Regions from separate parts of the Nocardia sp. NPDC057455 genome, predicted to be linked through region 2. Evidence: riboswitches for the same ligand, from Rfam matches in the RefSeq annotation. Region 2 holds a riboswitch; the other holds the start of a gene.
What was found. A riboswitch is a leader RNA that binds a small molecule or an ion and turns the genes downstream of it on or off. The one in region 2 is predicted to bind cobalamin.
Positions count from the first base shown of each region.

Region 1: linked by a shared signal. The riboswitch ahead of ACFU5M_RS28800 (CbtB-domain containing protein) and the one ahead of metE (5-methyltetrahydropteroyltriglutamate--homocysteine S-methyltransferase) in region 2 are both predicted to bind cobalamin.

Region 1 covers NZ_JBHVDM010000098.1:12,557-24,064, forward strand. Annotated here, with positions in the region: gene ACFU5M_RS28740 (LLM class flavin-dependent oxidoreductase) at 1-198, opposite strand, end outside; gene ACFU5M_RS28745 (hypothetical protein) at 195-374, opposite strand; gene ACFU5M_RS28750 (response regulator) at 672-1,364, opposite strand; gene ACFU5M_RS28755 (histidine kinase) at 1,401-3,221, opposite strand; gene ACFU5M_RS28760 (ABC transporter ATP-binding protein) at 3,719-4,621, shown strand; gene ACFU5M_RS28765 (ABC transporter permease) at 4,618-5,481, shown strand; gene ACFU5M_RS28770 (TetR/AcrR family transcriptional regulator) at 5,549-6,160, opposite strand; gene ACFU5M_RS28775 (FMN-dependent NADH-azoreductase) at 6,270-6,917, shown strand; gene ACFU5M_RS28780 (DMT family transporter) at 6,919-7,239, shown strand; gene ACFU5M_RS28785 (OsmC family peroxiredoxin) at 7,393-7,833, shown strand; gene ACFU5M_RS28790 (hypothetical protein) at 7,895-8,377, opposite strand; gene ACFU5M_RS28795 (CbtA family protein) at 8,413-9,204, opposite strand; gene ACFU5M_RS28800 (CbtB-domain containing protein) at 9,195-9,389, opposite strand; cobalamin riboswitch at 9,419-9,571, opposite strand; gene mhuD (mycobilin-forming heme oxygenase MhuD) at 9,652-9,966, opposite strand; gene ACFU5M_RS28810 (alpha/beta fold hydrolase) at 10,025-10,771, shown strand; gene ACFU5M_RS28815 (A/G-specific adenine glycosylase) at 10,796-11,508, opposite strand, start outside.
Region 2 covers NZ_JBHVDM010000016.1:26,283-37,790, reverse strand. Annotated here, with positions in the region: gene coaD (pantetheine-phosphate adenylyltransferase) at 1-106, opposite strand, end outside; gene rsmD (16S rRNA (guanine(966)-N(2))-methyltransferase RsmD) at 160-723, opposite strand; gene ACFU5M_RS09280 (pyruvate carboxylase) at 720-4,124, opposite strand; cobalamin riboswitch at 4,820-5,007, shown strand; gene metE (5-methyltetrahydropteroyltriglutamate--homocysteine S-methyltransferase) at 5,178-7,445, shown strand; gene ACFU5M_RS09270 (nuclear transport factor 2 family protein) at 7,880-8,251, opposite strand; gene ACFU5M_RS09265 (short-chain fatty acyl-CoA regulator family protein) at 8,498-9,919, shown strand; gene recG (ATP-dependent DNA helicase RecG) at 9,939-11,508, opposite strand, start outside.

The DNA of each region.
Region 1 (11,508 bases), on a different contig from region 2:
TGCGGCCAGGACGTTCGGACGCAGTCGAATGGACGTGGTGACGGCAGCCGCCGCGGCGAGGACCGGGAACGGCGAGGGAGTGAACCGGGTGTCGGGAAGCAGAAGGGTCCGGTAACCCTGCCGTTCGACGGCGGCTGCTTCGCGCGCCCAGGCGGCTCCCGAACGCGGGGTGAGAACGATTCCGAAGGTCATGCTCATGGGTGGGATCTCCCGTCTGTGAAGGTTCGCCGCTGCCGCCGCGCGAACACCAGCACCGCCACGACGGTCAGCGAGAACAGCACGGAAAAGATCCAAAAGAACGGCCAGGGGTGCCACCCGCCGTCGTAGTGGTCGGCCAGGAAACCCACGGCCTCGGGTCGAGTGAAAATATTCATGCCGAAAAGACTGCGCCGAAGGGCCTATCGGGGCATCGGCCGTGCGTCGTCAGTCGGAATACGCTCGGTTACGTACGCACAGAGCGGCCGACGGTGTCCGTTATTAATTAACTAATTATTTGCTGAATGTCATTCGATCGGAAAAATGTGGTTCGCTGAAAAATTGCCGTCCGTTGATATCGAGCGGTCGGATGGTGTCTCACCAGGCCGTCGTGGCTAGAAGGCCGATCGAGAATTATTCGCTACTGCTACTGCTACGGCGCCGTCCCGCCGGCCGGCATGGCGACCGAGGGCGACTCACTGCCAGCCGGGGCGGACGAGCCCACATTCATAGGCCATGACCACCAGCTGGGTGCGATCCCTGGCGTGCAGTTTGGTGAGGATGCGGCTGACATGGGTGCGGGCGGTCGCGGGGCTCATGTAGAGGCGTTCACCGATTTCGGCATTGGTGAGACCCTCGGCGACCAGGGTCATCACTTCGCGTTCGCGGTCGGTGAGCTCGGCGAGGGTGGCGGCGGGCGGTGTCTTCGCACGTGCGGAGAATTCCGCGATCAGCCTGCGGGTCACACCGGGGGAGAGCAGCGCGTCACCCGCGGCGACCACACGGACCGCACGAACCAGATCGGCCGGCTCGGTGTGCTTGACCAGGAAACCGGTCGCGCCGGAGCGCATTGCCTCGAAGACGTATTCGTCCAGCTCGAAGGTGGTCAGCACGACTACGCGCACGTCGGCCAGCCGGGGATCCTCGGCGATCATGCGGGTGGCGGCCAAGCCGTCCAGAATCGGCATGCGGATGTCCATCAGGACCACGTCGGGCCGCAGGCCGCGGGTCATGCGCACGGCCTGCTCGCCGTTGTCCGCCTCGCCCACCACGTCGATGCCGTCCTGGGCATCCAGCAACGCGACGAAACCGCCGCGCACCAGCGCCTGGTCGTCGGCCACCAGCACCCGGACACTGCCGGACGGGGCGGGATCGTGGTGGTCGTGCATCGGGTCTCCTCTGCCGTGGGGCCGCGCGTAGTCCTCTCAGCGCTGCGCGCGACCGGCCGAGGTGCTCGGTCGCTCGGCCGCGTCGGCGGGGCGGCTCGGCGTCGCGGGCGACTCGGTCTCGCTCGAGCGGGCGGTGCTCGTCGCCGTTGATTCCGCCACCTCGGTACTCGTCGGCGACGTGCCGGACCCCGCCGCACTCTGCTCCGGCGTACCCGCTGCCGTTTCGTCCAGCACCGGTCCTCTCCCGGTCGAGGCGCTGCGCGTCGACGTGCTCGCTGTCGCGGTGTGCTGTTCCGGCGTGCCTGATGTCGTGCTGCCCTGCACCGGTCTTCTTGTCGAAGCGCTATGTGTCGACGTTGTCGCAGTGTCCTTTTCCGGCGCGCCTGATGCCGTGCTGCTGCGCGCCGGTCCGCTCGCTGTCGTGGTGCCGGGTGTGGACTTGCTCGCTGTACGAGGATCCTGCTCGGTCGCGTCCGAGGCCATGCCGGTCCGCGATGGTCTTCTCGCTGTCGTGGCGCTGCGCGGCGACGTGCCCCCGATAGCCGGGTCCTGTTCCGGCGCTGCTGAAGCCGTCTTGCTCTGGGCCGGGGTGGCCGGTGCCGTCGAGCCGGCCTCCGCTCCGGGTTCGGGCGCGCGCGTGGGCAGCCGGGCCGCGACCCGGAAACCGCCGCTGGGGCGCGGACCCGCGGTGAGGGCGCCGCCGAGGGCGTGGGTGCGCTCGCGCATGCCGATGATGCCGTTGCCGCCGCCGGTGCCGGAACGCGAAGGGGCACCGGTGGGGCGGGTGTTGTCGACGGTGATGTCGACCGAGTCCGGGGCGTAGCGCACGGTCACCGTGGCGTCGGCACCGGGTGCGTGCCGCAGCACGTTGGTCAGTGACTCCTGGATGATCCGCACCGCCGCCAGGTCGATGACGCTGGGCAGCTGCTGCGGGGTGCCGAGCACCCGTGTGCCGACCGTGAGGCCGGTGGTGCGCGGACGCAGCAGCAGATCGTCCAAGTCGCTGATGCTCGGCGCGGGGGTACGCGGAGCGGGAGGCGGCTCGACCTCTGCCGCCGAATCCTGTTCGAGGTCGTCGTCGCGACGCGAAGCCTGCTCGGCCACAGCCGAATTCCGGTCTTTGCGCGCGGTGCGGCGGGCACGGCGGCGACCGGACTCCTCCGTGTTCGCGTCGGCCGTGGCCGGTTGGTCGTCGGGCGTCGCGGTGCCGGAGCGGATCGTGTGCAGGAGCGCGTGTACTTCGGCGAGTGCGTCGCGACTGGCGTTCTTGATCGTCGTGAGCGCCGTCTCCGCCTGCTCCGGGCGTTTGTCGAGCAGTTCCAGCGCCACCGAGGATTGCACATTGATCATCGACAGACTGTGCGCCAGCACGTCGTGCAGCTCACGCGCGATGGCGAGGCGCTCCTCGCTGGCGCGCCGCTCGCGCTGCGCCTCCTCGTCCCGGCGCGCCGACTCGGCGCGCTGCCTGCGGGCGACGAGCACGGCCTTGCGCTGCCGGATTCCTTCGGCCACCAGCAGCAGTACGGTCAGCCACGCCATCAGCGCGAAAACCTGCCACACGTTGGCGGGGTGGCCCAGCTGCGCGGGCAGCGGCCAGACCAGCGCCAGATACCCGAGCGGGACGAGTGGATAAGTCCACCATCGTGATCCGCTGCTCGCGGCGGTCAAGAAGGCGATGACCAGCGAGACGAAGATCGGGCCGTACCCGTAGCCCCGCAGAAAATAGGCGAGACACACGGCGAGAACGACGATCAGCACGGGCAGCGGCTGCGCGCGTCGCCGGATCAGCGCCACGGGCCCGGCCAGCAGCAGCAGGTAGCCGAGCACGTCGAGAGAGTGCACCCCGGTCTGCCGCATATTCGCGAAGGTGCCTCCGACAACCTGAACCGCGGCCACGACGAGCGCGACTCCCCAGTCCAAGCCGACCGAGCTCCGATCCGTAATCCCTGCCACCCGCACCCACGTAGCCTATGCGGCTCGGTCGAGATTCGACGTCCGCCTGGCAACGTATTTCGCGAGAATTGCACCGATTCGGCTTTTCGTGGGGAGTGCGGTCCGAGAGGAAAGCCCGCCGCGCCCACCGCCTGCGCTGATCTGGCACCTGATCCGATACGGCTGTATTGCGTGAGCCGTGGGCGATGAGCCCTGAGCCGTGAGCCGTGAGCCGTGAGCCGTGAGCCGTGAGCCGTGAGCCGTGAGCCGTGAGCCGTGAGCCGTGAGCGGTGAGCCGGGGGCTGGGGACGGTGGGCTCTGAGCGGTGGGCCGTGGGCGATGACCCATCGTCCTGATTACGTATGCCGAACATCGCCCGGCGACGGATGCCCGCACCAGGGGCGGCGGCGGATTCTCGGTGCATGACAGATTCGATCGTGGTCACCCGAGGGTTGACCAAACGCTACGGGGAGCACATCGCTGTCGACGATGTGAGCATGAGCGTCGCGTCCGGCGAGATCTACGGCTTCCTCGGCCCGAACGGCGCGGGCAAGACCACCACACTGCGCATGCTGGCCGGTCTGATCCGTCCCAGCGAGGGCACGGCGACGGTCGCGGGGCATCGTCCCGGCGATCCCGCGGTGGTCCGGCGGATCGGCGTGCTCATCGAGGGCCCGGGCTTCTACCCCTACCTCTCCGGCCGGGACAACCTGCGGGTGCTCGCCGCGTATCGCCGACTCGGCCTGCCGGAGGTCGAGGACGCACTCGAACGAGTCGGGCTGGCGGGCCGCGCCGAGGACAAGTACCGCACCTACTCGCTGGGCATGAAACAGCGCCTCGGTGTGGGCGCCGCATTGCTCGGCAGTCCCGACCTACTTGTTCTGGACGAGCCGACCAATGGTCTCGACCCCGCCGGGATGGCCGAAATACGGGAGCTGATCACCGCTTTGGCCGCCGAGGGGCACACGGTGCTGCTGTCGAGCCACATGCTGAGCGAAGTCCAGGCGATTTGCGACCGGGTCGGCGTGATCTCGCAGGGCAGGCTGCTCGCCGAAGCGACGGTCGCGCAGTTGCGCGGCGGTTCGTCGCTGGTGGTGCGGGCCGACCCGGTGGAGGTGGCCCTGTCCGCGGTGCGACGGCTGGTGGGCGAACGTTCGGCGCTGCTGACCGCGAGCGGTATCCGAGTCGAGCCGGACACCGTCACCGCGCCCGCCGTGGCGCGCGCGGTAGTGGCATCGGGCGCGGACCTGCTCGAGCTGCGGGTGGAGGAGAAGTCGCTGGAGGAAGTGTTCTTCGAGATGACGCGATGGGAGGCCGCGCGATGAACGGCATGGCAATCCGCGACCTGGTCGCGAGCACGAAGGCGGAAATGCTGCGGCTGCGGAAGTGGCCGGCGTTCTGGATCGTGCTCGGCACGTGGCTTCTGCTGAATCTGACGTTCGCCTACCTGTTCAACTATCTGGCCTACACCTCCGGGGAATCGAGCCGGATGTCCAACGGATTGCCGCGCGAGGTGTTGCTACAACAGATGCTGCCCGCCGCGGTGCCCGAAGTGTTCACCCAAGGCATGGCGATGTTCGGCGGCGCGCTGATGCTCATCCTGGGCGCCGTGGCCGTCGGCAGCGGATACGGCTGGGGGATCTGGAAGACCGTATTCACTCAGGGGCCTTCGCGTGTGCAGGCGGTCGCCGCGGTGGTGGTGAGTCTCGCGGTTGTGGTGGTGGCGCTGGTGTGCACGGCGTTCGTGGTCGACCTCTCCGTCGCCGCGCTGATCGCGGCTTCCCGCTCGCAGGCCCTCACGCCACCGGATCTGAGCCGGTCGCTGCTCGGAATCCTCACCGGCGTGGTAATTCTCGGCATGTGGACGCTGGCGGGTGCGCTGATCGGCGCGATCGCCCGTGGGCCCGCGCTCGCTGTGGGGCTCGGCCTGGTCTGGGTGCTGGTGGTGGAGAACCTGTTGCGCGGCGTCGCCGGCATCTTCGCGCCGATCGAGGTGATCACCGATCATCTGCCCGGCACCGCGGCCGGATCGCTGGCGGGGGCGATGCGCACCGTCGACGGGCCCGCGACGCCCGGTGTGCTGCACGTGCTGTCGCGCAGCGAGTCATCGGTCGCGCTGGTGGCTTACGCGCTGCTGTTCGCAGGCGGCACGATCTGGCTGATGCGCAGACGCGATCTGGTGTGACACGTTGGGGCGAAACCGCCGGTGGAGCGCTGTCCACCAGCGGTTTTCACGGACTCGATCGGCCTGCTCACCCGCGCCCGAGAACGGTTTCGGCGATCATTCGGAGCGCGTCGGTGATCTGGCCGGAAGTCAGGCCGCGCTCGCGTTGCTGCCGATAGACCTCGGCGGCCAAGGGTGCGAGGAGCGGGTCGACGAGCGCGTCCGGCTCGTGAATACCCGCTGCCAGCAACAGGGCTCGCACGTGTGCGTACCAGAATTCGTAAGCGCCGGTGGCGAAGCGGGCTCCGCCGATTTCGGCGCCGAGCACCAGATGCGCGTGCGCGTCCAGCAATTCGACCATCGCGGCGTAGAACGCGGCCAGCCTTTGCGCCGCGGGAGCGCCGGGACCGAGCGGGGGCGGGCCGGAAAGCAGTTTAGCTTGCAGCGCTCGCTCGTGTTCGTCCAGTAAGGCCACCGCGACCGAGTTGATGTCCGGATAACGCCGATACAGGGTGCCGCGGCCGACACCGGCGGCCTTCGCGATGTCGTCCATCGTCACCGTGCGGGGGTCGCGGGTGGCGAACAACTCCGCGGCGGCGGAGAGCACTTTGGCTCGGTTGCGGGCCGCGTCCGCTCGTTCCGGCGACGCTACCGACCGGCCCGGCGTCGTGCCGGAGAGCAGGTCGATTCGGGGTTCCATGCCGCGACTGTAGCCGATTTCCGGATAACTGGACAATCTGTCCGAATCGGCCGTATGGTGAACTTCGATGAAATCGGACAATGTGTCCACTTAGTTCGGAGGTCAGATCATGAGGACGCTGTTGCACCTCGACGCCAGCGCGCGGCCGCAGTCGATCAGTCGGGAACTGAGCGCTGCTTTCGCCGACGCCTGGCGCGCACGTCATCCGGATGGCGGCTATCACTACCGCGACCTGGCGGCCGAGCCGGTGCCGTTCATCGGGGCGGCGTGGACCGAGCTGTGCGACGCCGTGCTGGCGCTGCCGAGCACAGACCCGGAACGGCTCGGTGATTTGGTTCAGACCCCAGAGCAGGCCGCCGCGTGGACTATCATCGAGCCGCTGCTGGCCGAGTTGCTCGCGGCGGACGTGATCCTGATCGGCACGCCGATGTACAACTACTCGATCCCGGCCTCCCTCAAAGCATGGCTGGACCAGGTGACCTTTCCGCGATTGTCGCTGGGGCACCGGAGGTTCGTCGTGACGAGCGCGCGCGGCGGCGCCTACTCGCCCGGCGCCCCGAAAGCGGCCTACGACTATCAAGAGCGATTCCTGCGGGACTTCTTCGCGGGCCATTTCGCCGTGTCCGACACCGTTTTCGTGCATGCGGAACTAGCCAATTCCCGCCAGGACCCCGCACTGGCGCACCTGCGCGCCGAGCACGACGCGTCCTACGCCCGCGCTTCGACCGCCGCGCGCGCTCTGGCCGGGGAGTACTGAGGTGAACTGGGTAGTTCTTTCCGTCGCCGGACTGGTGGAGATCGCCTGGTCGCAGAGCATCAAACCGACCGAGAATTTCACCAGACTCGTTCCGACCCTGGCCTGCGTCGTTCTCGGCGTCACGGCCGTATACCTGCTGTCGCGCGCGATGCAGACGTTGCCGGTCGGCACCGCCTACGCGGTCTTCACCGGCATCGGCGCGCTCGGCGCGATCTCCCTCGGCATCGTCGTTCACAAGGACCCGCTCAGCGCGGGCCGACTCCTGGCGCTCGGCTTGATCCTCGGCGGCATCGTGCTGGCAAGGATCACGAATCCGGAATGACGGTGCGGAATCGCCTGCGGGTCGGTGGTTTCCGCCCAGACGCCCGGCGGGTGCCAGCGGTGCGACGCGATCGGCGAACCGGTGGGCCGGGACGTGACGGCCGGGGTAGGTTTCCTGCTGAATCGTCAAACGATCATCGGCGAAAGGACCGTGATGCCCACACGTACCGCGCGTACCGCTTGGACCGGCACCCTCCAGGAGGGTTCGGGACAGGTCGAACTGGCCAGTTCGGGGGTCGGTAAGTACGACGTGTCGTTCCCCAAGCGTTCCGCCGAGGACGCCGACGGCACCACCAGCCCGGAAGAATTGATCGCGGCCGCGCACTCCTCCTGCTACGCGATGGCACTGTCGGCGCAGATCGGCAACGCGGGTGGCACCCCGGAGAACCTGGACGTCACCGCCGACGTGACCCTCGGCCCCGACCCGGCGGGCGGCTTCCGGATCACCGGGATCAAGTTGACCGTTCGCGGTCGCGTCTCGGGCATCGACGCCGACGCCTTCCATGCCGCCGCCGAGGCCGCCAAGGCGGGCTGCCCCGTCAGCAAAGCCCTCGCCGGCGTCGACCACATCACGCTGGACGCGGCTCTCGCTTGATGCTCCGCACCGCTTCGTGCCCCGCAGCATCGACACAGGCGGGGCGCGAAGCGAGTGCCTGTCAGCGCTTGCGAAAGTAGCGCCGGGCGGGACGGGTATAGAGCGCCGGGACGGCGACCAGCACGGCTGAGACATGGACGGTGCGCAGAGCGGCCAGTAGCAGGGATGCGGGTCCGGCATCTCGGAAGAGGTCGCGCAGTTCGTTCGCGGACATGGCCGCGGCGAGCGGCTCGATGACCAGCGACAACAGGCCGAATCCGCCGATGCCGACGGTGATCAGGAGGCGGGCCCAGCGGTCGCCGTGGAGCATGCGCACCGCGACGGCCAGCACCACGAGGTAGATCGCCGTGCGCACACCCAATCCGGTGGCCGAACTCGCCGCGTCGGTTTCGGGGAAAGCCCGGGCGGCCCGGACGATCCCCTCGGCGGCTCCCGCGAGCACAGCGGCCACCAGAGCGACGAACGCGACGCGGACGGCGCGCGGCGGTCCAGCGGGGTGGACATGCGGCGATGCGGGCCAGACGGAAAAGGCAGTGCCGATCATGGGACCGACACTGCCTCAGTACTTACGGACGCGAATCACCCCGCGGTAGCGGCGGCCACCGGTACCGGAGTATCGGTGCGCGTCGCGAACTCCGTGAGCGCCGCGAAGCCGAGACCCAGGCAGGCCCACAGGGTCGCGGTCTCCGCCAGCGACGCCACCCGGAACTGCCAGAGCAGGGTGGCCGGGAAGGTCGCGCTCACCTCGTCCACGCCGGGCAGCAGGATGTAGCCGAGCGCCGTCACCAGTACGAACGCCGCGATGCCGCCGATCAGCCGGAATGTGGGAAGTTGGGCGCGCAGCGCCGTGAACACCGCTACCGCCGCGCCGACGGCCACGAGACCCAGCACGACAGCTGCCAGCCACAGCAGGGTTCGCTCGTTGATGGTGTCCGGATCACCCACCGCCGGAGGGTTCGCGGGGTACTTGAAGAACGGCACCGCGACGATCGCTGCCCAGCCCGCGATGCCGAGCGCGAGTGCGAGCCGTGGTCCGGACAGTGCGGTGTAGCGCCGCGCGAAATGCGCGACCGAGGCGTAGATGGCGCCGAGCGCGAGCCCGGCCAGCCCGAGCGCGAGGAACTGCCCGAATTTCTGGCCGCCGCGGCTCACCAGCGGTTCTTCCTCGTCACCGTGGGAATGCCCGGCTGGTGATTCCGCGTGCTCACCATGGGTGTGCTCGGCGGTGGACCCCGCTTCCTCGATCGCGATGGCGGCGTCCACCTTCGATTCGCCGACGAAGTAACCGACTGTCGCGGCCAGCAGCCCGGCGATCAAGCCGGCCAGCAGGCCGCGGAGCAGCAGTGTTCGGAGCGAACCGATCAGTGGCACGGGAGCCCCAGCAGGTGGCGTCCATCGTGCATCAACTCATGCAGATACATCCCGCCGCGCGAGATGACACCCTGGTCGAAGCCGACCAGGTAGAGCGTGAGCAGTGCGAGAAGAACGACACCGACCGTGACGAGCACGGTGGCCAGGGAATCGGTTGCCCGGCTGGGTGAATGCGCGATGGCCATTCGAGTCCTCCTTGGGATACGCGTCCCGGCGGGTGGTGGCGCGACGGTGCCGGTGTCTGGCTTTCCGGCACCGGACTCGGTGCGTGGAACACAGTGGCGCGACCGCTCCGGAATCTCACCGGCATTACCGCGTCACCCTCGCGTTTGTCCTTCGAACTGTGACACCCGCGCACCCCCCGCGTCAACCGGGTCCGGCACGGGCGTACCACGGCGTCGGGCGAGTCGCCGGGCAGGCGGACCCGCCCGGCGGTAGGCGCCCGGCTCAGTTCGCCGGCTTGGCCTCGACGTCGAGCACGACCTCGAACTCGAGCAGGGACGCACCCGTCGAGACCGGCTTCCGATGCTCGCCCGCGTGCGCCTCACGCGCGGGGCCGTCCCGCCAGGCCGCGAAGGACTCTTCCGAATCCCACTGGGTGACAACGAAATACCGCTTCTCACCGGCAACCGGGCGGAGCAGCTGGAAGCCGAGGAAGCCGGGGGAGCCCTCGACCGCGTGCGCACGGTGGGCGAACCGCTTCTCCAATTCGGGGCCCGCGCCCTCGGGAACCTCGATCGCGTTGATCTTCACAACAGCCATGCGTCCAAGCTAGCGGCTGCGGCCGAGCAGACGCTCGGTACCTCGTATTGTCGAGTCGATGTTGCACGACGAAGGCGGAGCGGGCGCGCCGATCCTGCTGCTGCACGGACTGATGGGCAGCGCGCGCACTTGGCGCGATCAGCTGGGCTGGCTGCGCGGATACGGCCATGTCTACACCTTCGACGCCGCGGGTCACGGCAGGCCCGCGCCCGAGGAGCTGACCACCGAGGCCTTCGTCGCGGACCTGGCCGCGGGCACCGCCGCGATCGGCGAGCCGATGGTGGTGATCGGCCATTCGATGGGTGCGCTGCACGGCTGGGTGTTCGCCGCGACCCACCCCGATCGGGTCAAGGCGCTGGTGATCGAAGACATCGCGCCGGACTTCACCGGCCGCACCGCCGCGCACTGGGCGGCGATGATCGAGGCGTGGCCGCAGCCGTTTCCCGACGACGAGGCCGTGCTGTCGTTCTTCGGGCCCGTCGCGGGCCGGTACTTCCTGAACTCCTTCGAGCGCGGGCCGGAGGGATACCGGCTGCACGGATCGGTCACCACCTTCCGCGATATCTCCGAGGAGTGGGGAACGCGCGACTTCTGGCGGCATTGGCATGCGGTGCGGGTGCCCGCCCTGCTGCTGGAGGGCGAGCACAGCATCACGCCGTCGGGGCAGATGCGGCGGATGGCCGCCGCCCATCCGGGCGCCGACTATGCCTTGGTCCCCGGCACGGGCCACCTCGTGCACGACGATCAACCGCAGCGCTACCGAGTGGAGGTCGAGCGCTTCCTGCGGCGGGTGCTGGGAAGCTGAGGATTGCGGCGGGACGGTACCGGGTCAGCCGGGGTGCCCGCCCTCGCCCGCCAAGGCGAACAAGCCCTCGGGTGTCTGTTCGATCAGGCCGTCCACCAGCAGTGAGTCCAGGGCTCGGTCGCGCTGGCCAGGGTCGCGGGTCCAGGCGAGATCCAGGCGTATCCGTTCCACCGGCCCGCTGGCATGCCGCAGGACGTCCAGCAGGCGACCGCGCGCCTGGCGGTCGGTGCCCTCGTACTTCTGGGTGCGGCGGACCACGTCGCTCACCGGCCTGCCCGCGGCGACCCACGCGCAACTCGGCAGAGGGCACCGCGTGCAATCGGGGGTGCGGGCGGTGCACACGGTCGCACCGAGTTCCATCAAGGCGGCGGAGAACACCGCGGCGCGGTCGACCTGGAGCGGCAGCAGCGCCTCGGTGTCGGGGAGATCCCGCGACGAAGGGTTGCCCGCTTCCGCGCGTCCGTGCACCGCCCTGGCGACCACCCGGCGGACATTGGTGTCCACCACCGGAACTCGTTGACCGTAGGCGAAACAGGCGACGGCGCGCGCGGTGTAGGCCCCGATGCCGGGCAGCCCGAGCAGCACCTCCACCTCGGTGGGCACCTCGTCACCGTGCTCGGCAGCCAGCACCCTGGCGCACTCGTGCAGCCGCAGCGCGCGGCGCGGATAGCCGAGCTTTCCCCAGGCGCGCAGGACTTCGGCCTGCGAGGAGGCGGCCATCGCCGAGGGCACCGGCC
Region 2 (11,508 bases):
TGACGGTGATGACGACCTCGTCGAACTGGGCCGCGGCCCGGGTGAAGACGTCGAGGTGTCCATAGGTCACGGGGTCGAACGACCCGGGGCACAGTGCTCCTGCCATGAGGCGACGCTAGCAGGGCGACCGCCGACGGGTACGCGCGGGCGGACCCGCGCCTACCCGTCCGGCTCGAACTCCGCGAGGTCGATGCGTGTTTCGCCGTACCGTCGCGATTTGGCCGGGACGAAGCTTGCGGGCCAGGCTATTTCGGGAGAACGCACCGAACGCTCCAGCACGATCAACGCCCCGGGACGCAGCCAACCGTGCTCGGTGAGCGCCCGCAGATCGGCCAGCACCGCGGCGTTGTCCAGCGCGTAAGGCGGGTCGGAGAAGACCACGTCGAAGCCGCCCGCTCCGCCGAGTTGCAGCACGCCGGCCACCGTCGCGACCCGCAATTCGGCGCCGGGCAGGCCGAGGTCGGCGATGTTGCCGCGAACCACGGCCGCCGCCTTGCGGTCGGACTCGACGAGCAGCGCGTGCTCGGCGCCGCGCGAGAGCGCCTCCAGCCCCAGCGCGCCGGAACCCGCGTACAGGTCGAGCACGCGCGCGCCCGCGAAGTCCAGCCGGGCGTCCAACGCGCTGAACAGCGCCTCCCGGACTCGGTCGGAGGTCGGGCGGGTGCCCGACGGCGGCACCCGCAGGCGCCGTCCACCCGCCGTTCCCGCGACGATCCGCGTCATCCGGCGGACGACTCCCGGACCGCCAGTTCGATGAGCAGGTCACCGCCTTCGACCTGTTGCACGGCGCCGATGGCGACCCGGCCGACGGTGCCCGCGCGGGGCGCGGTGATCGCGGCTTCCATCTTCATGGCCTCGATGGTGCCGATGGTGTCACCCGCCGCGACCGAATCTCCTTCGGACACCGCGAGAGTGACGACACCGGCGAAGGGCGCCGCGACGTGGCCGGGGTTGGTCTTGTCGGCTTTCTCCGCCGCCGGGATTTCGCTGGCGATCTGCCGGTCACGAACCGAGATCGGCCGCAACTGCCCGTTGAGGATGCACATCACCGTGCGCATACCGCGCTCGTCGGGTTCGGAGATGGCTTCCAGGCCGATGAGCAGGGTGACGCCCTTCTCCAGTTGCACCCGGTGTTCCTCGCCGCGGCGCAAGCCGTAGAAGAACTGGTTGGCCGACAATCCGGAGGTGTCGCCGTACTTCTCGCGATGAGCGAGGAATTCGGCGGTCGGGCCGGGGAACAGCAACCGGTTCAACGTCGCCCGGCGCTCGTCCGAGCTACCGGCCAGGCCCTTCTCGTCCGCGGGCGTCAACGGTGTCTCGGGCTTGGCCGCGCCGCGCCCGGCGAGCGCCTTGCTGCGGAGCGGTTCGGGCCAGCCGCCGGCGGGGGTGCCCAGTTCGCCGCGCAGGAACCCGATCACCGAGTCCGGGATGTCGTAGCGTCCGGGGTCGGTGGCGAAGTCCTCGACCTCGACGCCGGTGCCGACCAGCGCCAACGCCAGGTCACCGACGACCTTCGAAGACGGGGTGACCTTCACCAGACGCCCGAGCAGCCGGTCGGCGGCGGCGTATTTCGCCTCGACCTCTTCGAACCGGTCACCCAATCCGAGCGCGATGGCTTGCTGGCGCAGGTTCGACAGCTGCCCGCCGGGGATCTCGTGGGTGTAGACCCGACCGGTGGGCGCGGGCAGCCCGGACTCGAACGGCGCGTACACCTTGCGCAGCGCTTCCCAGTACGGTTCCATGTCGCACACGTTCTGCAGGTCCAACCCGGTGTCGTACTCGCTGTGCGCTGCCGCGGCCACGATCGCCGAGAGCGCGGGCTGGCTGGTGGTGCCGGCCATCGCGGCACTCGCACCGTCGACCGCGTCGGCGCCGGCCTGCCAGGCAGCCAGGTAGGTGGCCAACTGCCCGCCCGGTGTGTCGTGGGTGTGCACGTGCACCGGCAGATCGAAATTGCTGCGCAACGCGGTGACCAGCGTGGACGCCGCCGGAGCGCGCAACAGCCCGGCCATGTCCTTGATCGCCAGCACGTGCGCGCCCGCGTCCACGATCTGCTCGGCCAGCTTCAGGTAGTAGTCCAGGGTGTAGAGCGACTCGTCCGGATTCGACAGATCACCGGTGTAGCTGATCGCGACCTCGGCGACCGCGGTGCCGGTCTCGCGGACCGCGTCGATGGCCGGGCGCATCTGATCGACGTTGTTGAGCGCGTCGAAGATACGGAAGATGTCGATACCCGTGGCGGTCGCCTCGGACACGAACGCACGGGTCACCGCCTCCGGATACGGGGTGTAGCCGACAGTGTTACGGCCACGCAGCAACATCTGCAAACAGATATTCGGGATCGCCTCGCGCAACGCCGCCAACCGCTCCCACGGATCCTCGTAGAGGAACCGCAACCCCACGTCGTAGGTCGCCCCACCCCAGCACTCCACCGACAGCAGCTGCGGGGTCAACCGCGCCACATGCCCCGCCACACCCAGCAGGCCGTTGGTGCGCACCCGGGTGGCCAGCAGCGACTGGTGCGCGTCGCGGAAGGTGGTGTCGGTGACCCCGACCGCCTTCTGCTCACGCAGCGCCCGCGCGAAACCCTCCGGCCCCAGCCGCAGCAACCGCTGCCGCGACCCGTCCGGCGGCGGCACGCTCAGATCGATCGCGGGCAGTTTGTCGTGCGGGTACACCGTGGTCGGCCGCTCCCCGTGCGGCTTGTTCACCGTCACATCGGCCAGGTAGTCGAGGATCTTGGTGCCCCGGTCGGCGGACTGACGCAGCGTCAGCAGCTGCGGACGCTGCTCGATGAACGAGGTCGTCACCCGGCCCGCCGCGAAGTCGGGATCATCCAGCACCGCCAGCAGGAACGGGATGTTGGTGGCCACACCCCGGATCCGGAACTCCGCCAGCGCCCGGCTCGCCCGCGCCACCGCCGCACCGAAATCGCGACCACGGCAGGTGAGCTTGACCAGCATCGAGTCGAAATAGGCGCCGATCTCCGCACCCAGGTTCGCACCGCCATCCAAGCGGATACCCGCACCACCCGGCGTGCGGTAGGCGGTGATACGGCCGGTGTCGGGACGAAACCCGTTGGCCGGGTCCTCGGTGGTGATCCGGCACTGCAACGCCGCACCCCGGATCGTCACCGTGTCCTGGCTCAAACCCAACTGCTCGAGCGTCTCCCCACCAGCGATCCGCAGCTGCGACTGCACCAAATCCACATCGGTGATCTCCTCGGTCACCGTATGCTCCACCTGGATGCGCGGGTTCATCTCGATGAACACGTGATTGCCGCGCTCGTCCAGCAGAAACTCCACAGTGCCCGCACACGAGTAGCCGATCTGCCGGGCGAAGGCCACCGCGTCGGCACAGATCCGTTCCCGCAGCGCCGGGTCCAGATTCGGCGCGGGCGCCAACTCGATCACCTTCTGATGCCTGCGCTGCACCGAGCAGTCCCGCTCGAACAAATGCATCACATTGCCGTGCTGGTCGGCGAGAATCTGCACCTCGATATGACGCGGGTTCACCACCGCCTGCTCCAGGAACACCGTCGGGTCACCGAACGCCGACTCCGCCAACCGCGAAGCCGCCTCGATCGACTCACGCAACTGCTCCGGCGCCGCGACTCGCCGCATGCCGCGCCCGCCACCGCCCGCGACAGCCTTGACGAAGATCGGGTACTCCAGTTCGTGCGACGCGGCCAGCAGCTCGTCCACGTCCGACGACGGCGCGCTCGACCGCAGCACCGGCAGCCCGGCTGCCTTGGCGGCCTCGATAGCGCGCGCCTTGTTACCCGCCAGCTCCAGCACTTCGGCCGACGGACCGATGAACGTGATGCCCTCCCGCGCACACGCCGCCGCCAGATCCGGATTCTCCGACAAGAACCCATACCCCGGGTAGATCGCGTCCGCCTCCGCCGACTTGGCCGCCTCGACGATCGCCTCGATCGACAGATAAGCCCGCACCGGATGACCAGGCTCACCGATCTGATACGACTCCGCCGCCTTCAACCTATGGACCGAATTGCGGTCCTCGTAGGGGAACACGGCGACCGTCCCGATGCCGAGTTCGTAAGCCGCGCGGAAGGCTCGGATGGCGATCTCGCCACGGTTGGCAACCAAGACTTTCGAGAACATTGACCTAAGGTACCCGGCCGCGTGAACCGCACCGACACGGAATCCCCCTTCGCAAACCTCTTCACAAGACCGACTAGCACCGTTGCGAAGTTGCGTTCACAGAGGCGACACATGGGCGGCGTCGCAGCAACCGGTGTGCTGCCCGGCGGCCGGGTGCGGTGCGCAGGTGCGGTGACGCGCCGACCGACGGCCGGGCTCGGCCTCGATACCCCGACACGGGGCCGCGACCGCACACGACGCGAACCTTGCGCACGCGGAGTTCGGAAGTACGGATCTCCGGCACCCGACGCCGGGTATCTGCGAACAGCCGAGCCGATTTCGCGCGCGGCCCGGGGAGTTGCGCGAAGGGCCGAGCCGATTCCGCAGGCCCGATTCTGCCGATAGCCGGAACGCGAGCCGGTGCGGCATCGGTACGCGGCGAGCGTCTCGGGCAAATAACCGATGTGATGTCCCTCGCGGCGCCCCGCCGGCCGAACCCCGCGGCCGCCGGGGCGGACGAGTGCGGCCCCGGCCGTGCGGCTCGTATCGACCGCAGGCCGCCGGGCAGCGGATCGCCATCTCGGGTCGGTCGTTCGTGTCGGCCGCACCGCGTCCTATGCTGAGGGTGCAGCTGGTTCACCGCAGCACGACGAGATGGAGCCCCGACGTCGCGCGACGGAGTCGAGCCCGCCCGTGCGGCGACGTCACGGCGGGTGAGAGGGAACCCGGTGGGAATCCGGGACTGTCCCGCAGCGGTATGCAGGAACGACCGCCGTCACCAGGCACTGAGTTCACCGAGCCGGAAGGCTCCGCGACTCGGGAAGCGACGGCCAGTAGGTCGGCCATCGGGAGCTCTCCGGCGTATGCCGGCCCGCACGGCCGGTGCCCGCGAGTCCGAAGACCTGCCAGCCGTGCCGGGTACGCCGTACCCGGCGGCCACCGCCTCGTGGATTGGGCGTGCGGATCACCAGCTGACGTGTCGGGCTCCTCGGCCGGGAATTCCACCGGCATGTCATCAGGTTCTCCGCCTGCCCGTATGGCGATGGCTTTCGTCCACAGCAATGGAGAGACACTGTGACTGTTGCACAGCAAAAGCCGTTCACCGCAACGGTTCTCGGGCTTCCTCGAGTGGGGCCCCGGCGGGAACTGAAGCGGGCCACCGAAGCCTATTGGGCAGGCAGGATCGACGCGGGCCGGTTGCATGCCGTGGCGCGCGACCTGCGGCGCGACCAGCTCACCGGCTTGCGGGCCGCGGGCTTGGACTCGATTCCGGTCGGCACCTTTTCCTACTACGACCAGATGCTCGACACCGCCGAACTGCTGGGCGCGCTGCCGCCAAGGGTCGCCAGGATCGCCGACCCGCTGGATCGGTATTTCGCCGCCGCGCGCGGCACCGACACGGTGGAGCCCTTGGAGATGACCAAGTGGTTCGACACCAACTACCACTACCTGGTGCCGGAAATCGGCCCGGAGACGGCGTTCTCGCTGCACCCGGAGAAATTACTGGCGGAACTGCGGGAGGCGCTCGAGCTGGGCGTGCCCGCGCGGCCGGTGGTGATCGGCCCGATCACCTTCCTGAAGCTGGCCAAGGCGACCGGCGGCTCGGGCCTGTCCCGGCTGATCGAACTGCTGCCGCTGTATCGGGAGCTGCTGCGCAGACTGGCCGCAGCCGGCGCCGAGTGGGTGCAGATCGACGAGCCGGTGCTGGTCACCGACCTCACGGCGGAGGAGATCGGCCTGGTACAGGTCACCTACGGGGAACTCGCGGACGCCACCGAGCGTCCGGCGATCCTCGTCGCGACCTACTTCGGGCAGCCGGGCGCCGCACTGGCGGCGCTGGCGAGCACCGGGATAGAAGGAGTGGCTCTCGACTTCACCTCCGGCGCCGACGTCGCCGCGGTGGCGGCCGTGCCCGCGCTGACCGGCAAGCTGGTCGTCGCAGGGGTCGTGGACGGTCGTAATGTCTGGCGCGCCGATCTCGACCATGCCCTGTCCATCCTCGATACGGCGCTGGCATCCGCAGCGCAGGTGGCGGTCTCGAGTTCGTGCTCGCTGCTGCACGTGCCCTACACGTTGGCCGCCGAGACGCGGTTGGACGTGCGGCTGCGGTCCTGGCTGGCGTTCGGCGCGGAGAAGGTGACCGAGGTCCGCCTGCTCGCGACCGCGCTGAGCGAGGGTGTGGAAGCGATCGGCGCCGAGTTGGCCGCGGTGCGTGCGGCGCTGGCGTCGCGAAGGTCGGATCCGCGGCTGAACGATCCGCGGGTGCGGGCCGCGCTGGCCGCGCTCGGGCCCGACGCCGTCCGCCGCGCGCCCGCCGAACAACGCCGGGAACTGCAACGGGACCGCTTGCGGCTGCCCGCGCTGCCGACCACGACGATCGGTTCCTACCCGCAGACCTCGGCCATCCGGCTGGCGCGCGCCGCACTGCGCAAGGGCGAGATCGACCAGGCGGAGTACGTCCGCCGGATGCGTGCCGAGATCGCGGAGGTCATCGCACTCCAGGAGGAACTGGGGCTGGACGTGCTGGTGCACGGCGAGCCGGAGCGCAACGACATGGTGCAGTACTTCGCCGAGCAACTCGACGGGTTCGCGACGACCGAGCAGGGATGGGTGCAGTCCTACGGAACGCGTTGTGTGCGCCCGCCGATCCTGTTCGGGGACGTGGCGCGGCGGGAGCCGATGACCGTCGAGTGGATCGGGTACGCGCAGTCGCTCACCGGCAAGCCGGTCAAGGGCATGCTGACCGGACCGGTCACCATTCTGGCGTGGTCGTTCGTGCGCGACGACCAGCCGTTGGGCGAGTCCGCGCGCCAGGTGGCGCTGGCGATCCGGGACGAGACCGTTGACCTCGAGTCGGCGGGCATCCGGATCATCCAGGTCGACGAGCCCGCCCTGCGCGAACTGCTTCCGCTGCGCGCGGCCGATCAGCCCGGGTACTTGCAGTGGTCGGTGCAATCGTTCCGGATCGCGACCTCCGGGGTGTCCGATGCGACGCAGATCCACACGCACCTGTGCTACTCGGAATTCGGCGAGGTGATCGATGCGATCGCCGGGCTGGACGCCGACGTCACGTCGATCGAGGCGGCGCGCTCTCATATGGAGGTGCTCGACGACTTGAACGCGGCGGGGTTCGACCTCGGCGTCGGCCCCGGCGTGTACGACATCCACTCTCCGCGGGTGCCCGGTGTGGACGAGATCACCAGCTCGCTGCGCGCGGCGCTGAAAGCTGTTCCGGCCGAACGGCTCTGGGTGAATCCCGACTGTGGACTGAAGACCAGGGGACGCGCCGAGGTGGAAGCCGCGCTGCGCAATATGGTCGCCGCGGCGGCGGCCATCAGGTAGCCCTGCCCGCCCGTCGGTGATCGGTGTCCCCTTCGTCACCCCGAGGGGGACACCGAATCATCAAGAGCCACAGTCTGTTTCCGGCTCCGGCCGTGGCGGTTGCCGCCGACGCAGCGTGTACCGATCACACGGTTCCTCCCGCCGCGTCACCGGCAACTCCCGCGCCCGCGCCCGCATCCCCCGCCGCCACGCCGTATGACACCCGGAACAACGCTCCATCGGCTACCCCTCCTCACATGTCGACCACCGGACAACGTTCCCCTCTTACCTACTTCGACGCGCCCACCCCCCGATTCGGTTCCATACGATTCGACATCGCGGAGAGGACGCGGGCCGAGATGACCGGGTGCGCCGATCTCGACCGGCTCGAGTCCTGGACGCACTGGGCCACCGCCGCCGGATCCGAGAACGATCTGTTCGACCGATGTCTCGCTCTACAGTCCGAAGGCCCGGTTGATGGCGGCCATATCGAAGTAGTCGCGCCACGCGGTGATTTCGCCGTCGGTGACTTCGAAGAACCCCATGACCGGGAGCGGCGTCTCGCGTCCGGCGGAGCGGAGGGTGTCGGTGCGCTCGTTCATCACCACGTTGCCGGAGGCGATCTGGTGGTGGATGTCGAAGTCGATGGCCTCGAAGGTGGTCAGGAAGCCCGCGATGAAGTCGCGGATGGCGGTGCGGCCGACGATGGGTTCCATCGGAATGTTGTGGTAGACGGCGTCCTCGGCGAAGTACGCGCTGATCCGGTCCGGATCGGGGTCGGACCAGCTTCGGCACATGGCTCGCACGAGTTCCTCGGGATCGGGCATTCGTTCTGCTCACTTTCCTGCTGCCGGAAGGCGGGGCCGGCCTCCCTCGATTCAACCAAGCAATCGCTCGGTAGGGAAGAGGATGAATGAGCATTTTCGCGCATCGTCCACGATGCGGCGGCAAACCTCTCTTCGCACGCTACGCAGATCGAATACATTGCTGGGCACCTCGCAAAAGCATATTCTTGTGGGAAAGTGCGCGCGTTTTTGCGATGATTGCGAATCATCGCAGCTACCATCGTGCACGTGCGCAAGATGTATGCGGGCGCCCGGCTTCGACGATTGCGGGAAGAGCGGAGGATGACTCAGGCGGCTCTGGCGAAATCGCTGGATCTGTCGCCGAGTTATCTCAATCAGCTCGAGCGCGACCAGCGTCCACTCACCATTCCCGTACTGCTGAAACTCAATTCCACTTTCGACCTCGACGTCCAGTTCTTCGCCGCCGATTCCGACGCGCGTCTCGTGTCGGACCTGCACGAGGTGCTCATCGACGCCGCGGGCGGGCACACCGCGCCGCTGACCGAGGTGGAGGAACTGGCAACCCGTCAGCCGGAGGTCGCCAGGATCGTCGTCGCGATGCATCGCCGACTACGCGCCGCCACCGATCAGCTCGACCTGCTCTCCGCGCGAGTGTCCGCGCCCGCGGGCGCGCCCGGCGTGCCCATGCCCTACGAGGACGTGCGCGACTTCTTCTACGACCATCACAACCACATCGCGCAGCTCGACATCGCCGCCGAGCAGCTGTTCGAGAACTCCGGGCTCACCATCGGCTCCCTCGATCGCCAGCTCGCCCGCGTCGCCGAGGAACGCGCCGGAGTCACCGTTCTGGTGCGCGGCGACGGCGCCGACCCCACCGTTCCCAAACGCCACTACGACCCGGAGACCCGGACGCTCACGCTCGCTCGCCGGTTGCGGCCGGGCCAGCGCGCCTTCCAGATCGCCACCACGCTCGGCCTTCTGCTGTACGGAGCCGAGCTGGACGCCGTCCTGGCCGAAAGCCCGTCGCTCAATGGCGAATCGCGCACACTGGCGCGGATCGGACTGGCCAATTACTTCGCAGGCGCGCTGGTACTGCCGTATGGCCGATTCCTGCGCTCGGCCGAGGAACTGCGCTACGACATCGACCTGCTCGGTCTGCGGTTCGAGGTCGGCTTCGAGACCATCTGCCATCGGCTCAGCACCCTGCAACGGCAGGGCCAGCGCGGCGTCCCGTTCTTCTTCGTGCGCACCGACCGGGCGGGCAACATCTCCAAACGGCAATCCGCCACCGCCTTCCATTTCTCCCGGGTGGGCGGCAGTTGCCCGCTATGGGTGGTGCACGAGGCCTTCTCCAACCCCGGCCGCGTCCTGACCCAGGTGGCCGAGATGCCCGACGGCCGTCGCTATCTGTGGGTCGCCCGCACCGCGGCGATAGCGCCGCACGGGTTCGGCACCCCGGCCAAGAATTTCGCGATCGGTCTAGGCTGCGATATCGAATACGCCGACCGCTTGGTGTATTCGGCCGGGTTGCAACTGGGCGACCCGTCGGCGTCGGTGCCCATCGGCGCGGGCTGCAAAGTATGCGAGCGCCCCACCTGCCCGCAACGCGCTTTCCCGCACATCGGCAGCCCGTTGGCGGTCGCCGAGCACACCAGCACCGACCTGCCCTACCCGCGGCTCGGGCGCTGACCTCGCCGGGTCCGAGGCCTCAGGACTTGGCCAGATACTCCAGCCGCTCCGAGTCCACTGCCGCGTGCATCATCCCGGCCAAACCGGGATGCTTGCGCAGGCCGGGGTCGGAGGCCACCACGGCGCGGGCGAACTCCTGGGCGGCGGTGATGACCTCGAGGTCGTCCAGCAGCGACAGCAGGCGCAGAGAGCGCGCCGTCCCGGACTGGGCGGCGCCGAGCACGTCGCCTTCGCGGCGGGTACGCAGGTCGAGCACAGCGAGTTCGAAGCCGTCGGTGGTGGCGGCGACCGCGTCCAGCCGTGCCATGGCCGATCCGCCCGGCGCGGCATCGGTGACCAGCAGGCACAACCCGGGGTGCCGGCCCCGTCCGATCCGGCCGCGCAGCTGATGCAACTGACTGACACCGAACCGGTCGGCGTCGACGATCACCATCACCGTCGCGTTGGGCACGTCCACGCCGACCTCGACCACGGTGGTGCACACCAGCACATCCACCGATCCGTCGTTGAACGCCCGCATCACTTGGTCTTTTTCGTCGGCAGGCAGTCTGCCGTGCAGCAGGCCGACCCGCACGCCGGACAGCGGGCCGCCACGCAACATCTCGAACACGTCGAGCACGGCCTGGGTGGTCGGGCCCTCCTTGTCGCCGTCGCCGGACTTCGACCGCCCGTTGCGGGACTTGCCCGCCGCTTCCTCGTCGTCGCCGATGCGCGAACACACCACGTACGCCTGGCGTCCGGCGGCGACCTCCTCCACGATCCGCTCCCAGGCGCGATCCACCCAGTTCGGATGCTGCCTGCGCGGCACCACCTTGGAGACGATCGGCGAACGGCCTTTCGGCAGTTCGGTCAACGTGGAGGTCTCCAGATCGCCGAGCGTGGTCATGGCGATGGTGCGCGGAATCGGCGTCGCGGTCATCACCAGCAGGTGCGGGCTGACACCTGCTTTGGCCTTGGCGCGCAGGGCATCTCGCTGCTCCACGCCGAAGCGATGCTGCTCGTCGACCACCACCATGCCGAGATCGAAGAACTCGACGTTGTCCTGGATGAGCGCGTGTGTGCCGATCACGATGCCCGCCTCGCCGGTCACCGCCTCCAGCAGGGCCGCCTTCTTGGCCGCGGCCGACATCGACCCGGTCACCAGCACCACGCGGGTGGCGTGGTCGGCCGCGCCCAGCTCACCCCCGGCGGCCAGCTCACCGAGCATGCCGCGCAGCGACCGGAAGTGCTGCGCGGCGAGCACCTCCGTCGGGGCGAGCAGCGCGCACTGCAGCCCCGCGTCCACTATCTGCAGCATGGCGTGCAGGGCGACGATCGTCTTGCCGGAGCCCACCTCGCCTTGCAGCAACCGGTGCATGGGCTGCTCGCGGGCCAGATCGGCGGAGATCTCCGCCACGACCTGCTGCTGCCCCGCGGTGAGTTCGAAGGGCAGCCGCTGGTCGAAGGCCGCGGCGATGCCGTCGGCGCGTGGCGCGCAGGCGCGGGCCCGGCGGCCGGACACCTCGTGCCTTCGATCGGCCAGCACCAATTGCAGGGCCAGCGCCTCGTCGAAACGCAGCCGATCCTTGGCTTGATCGATATCGGACTTG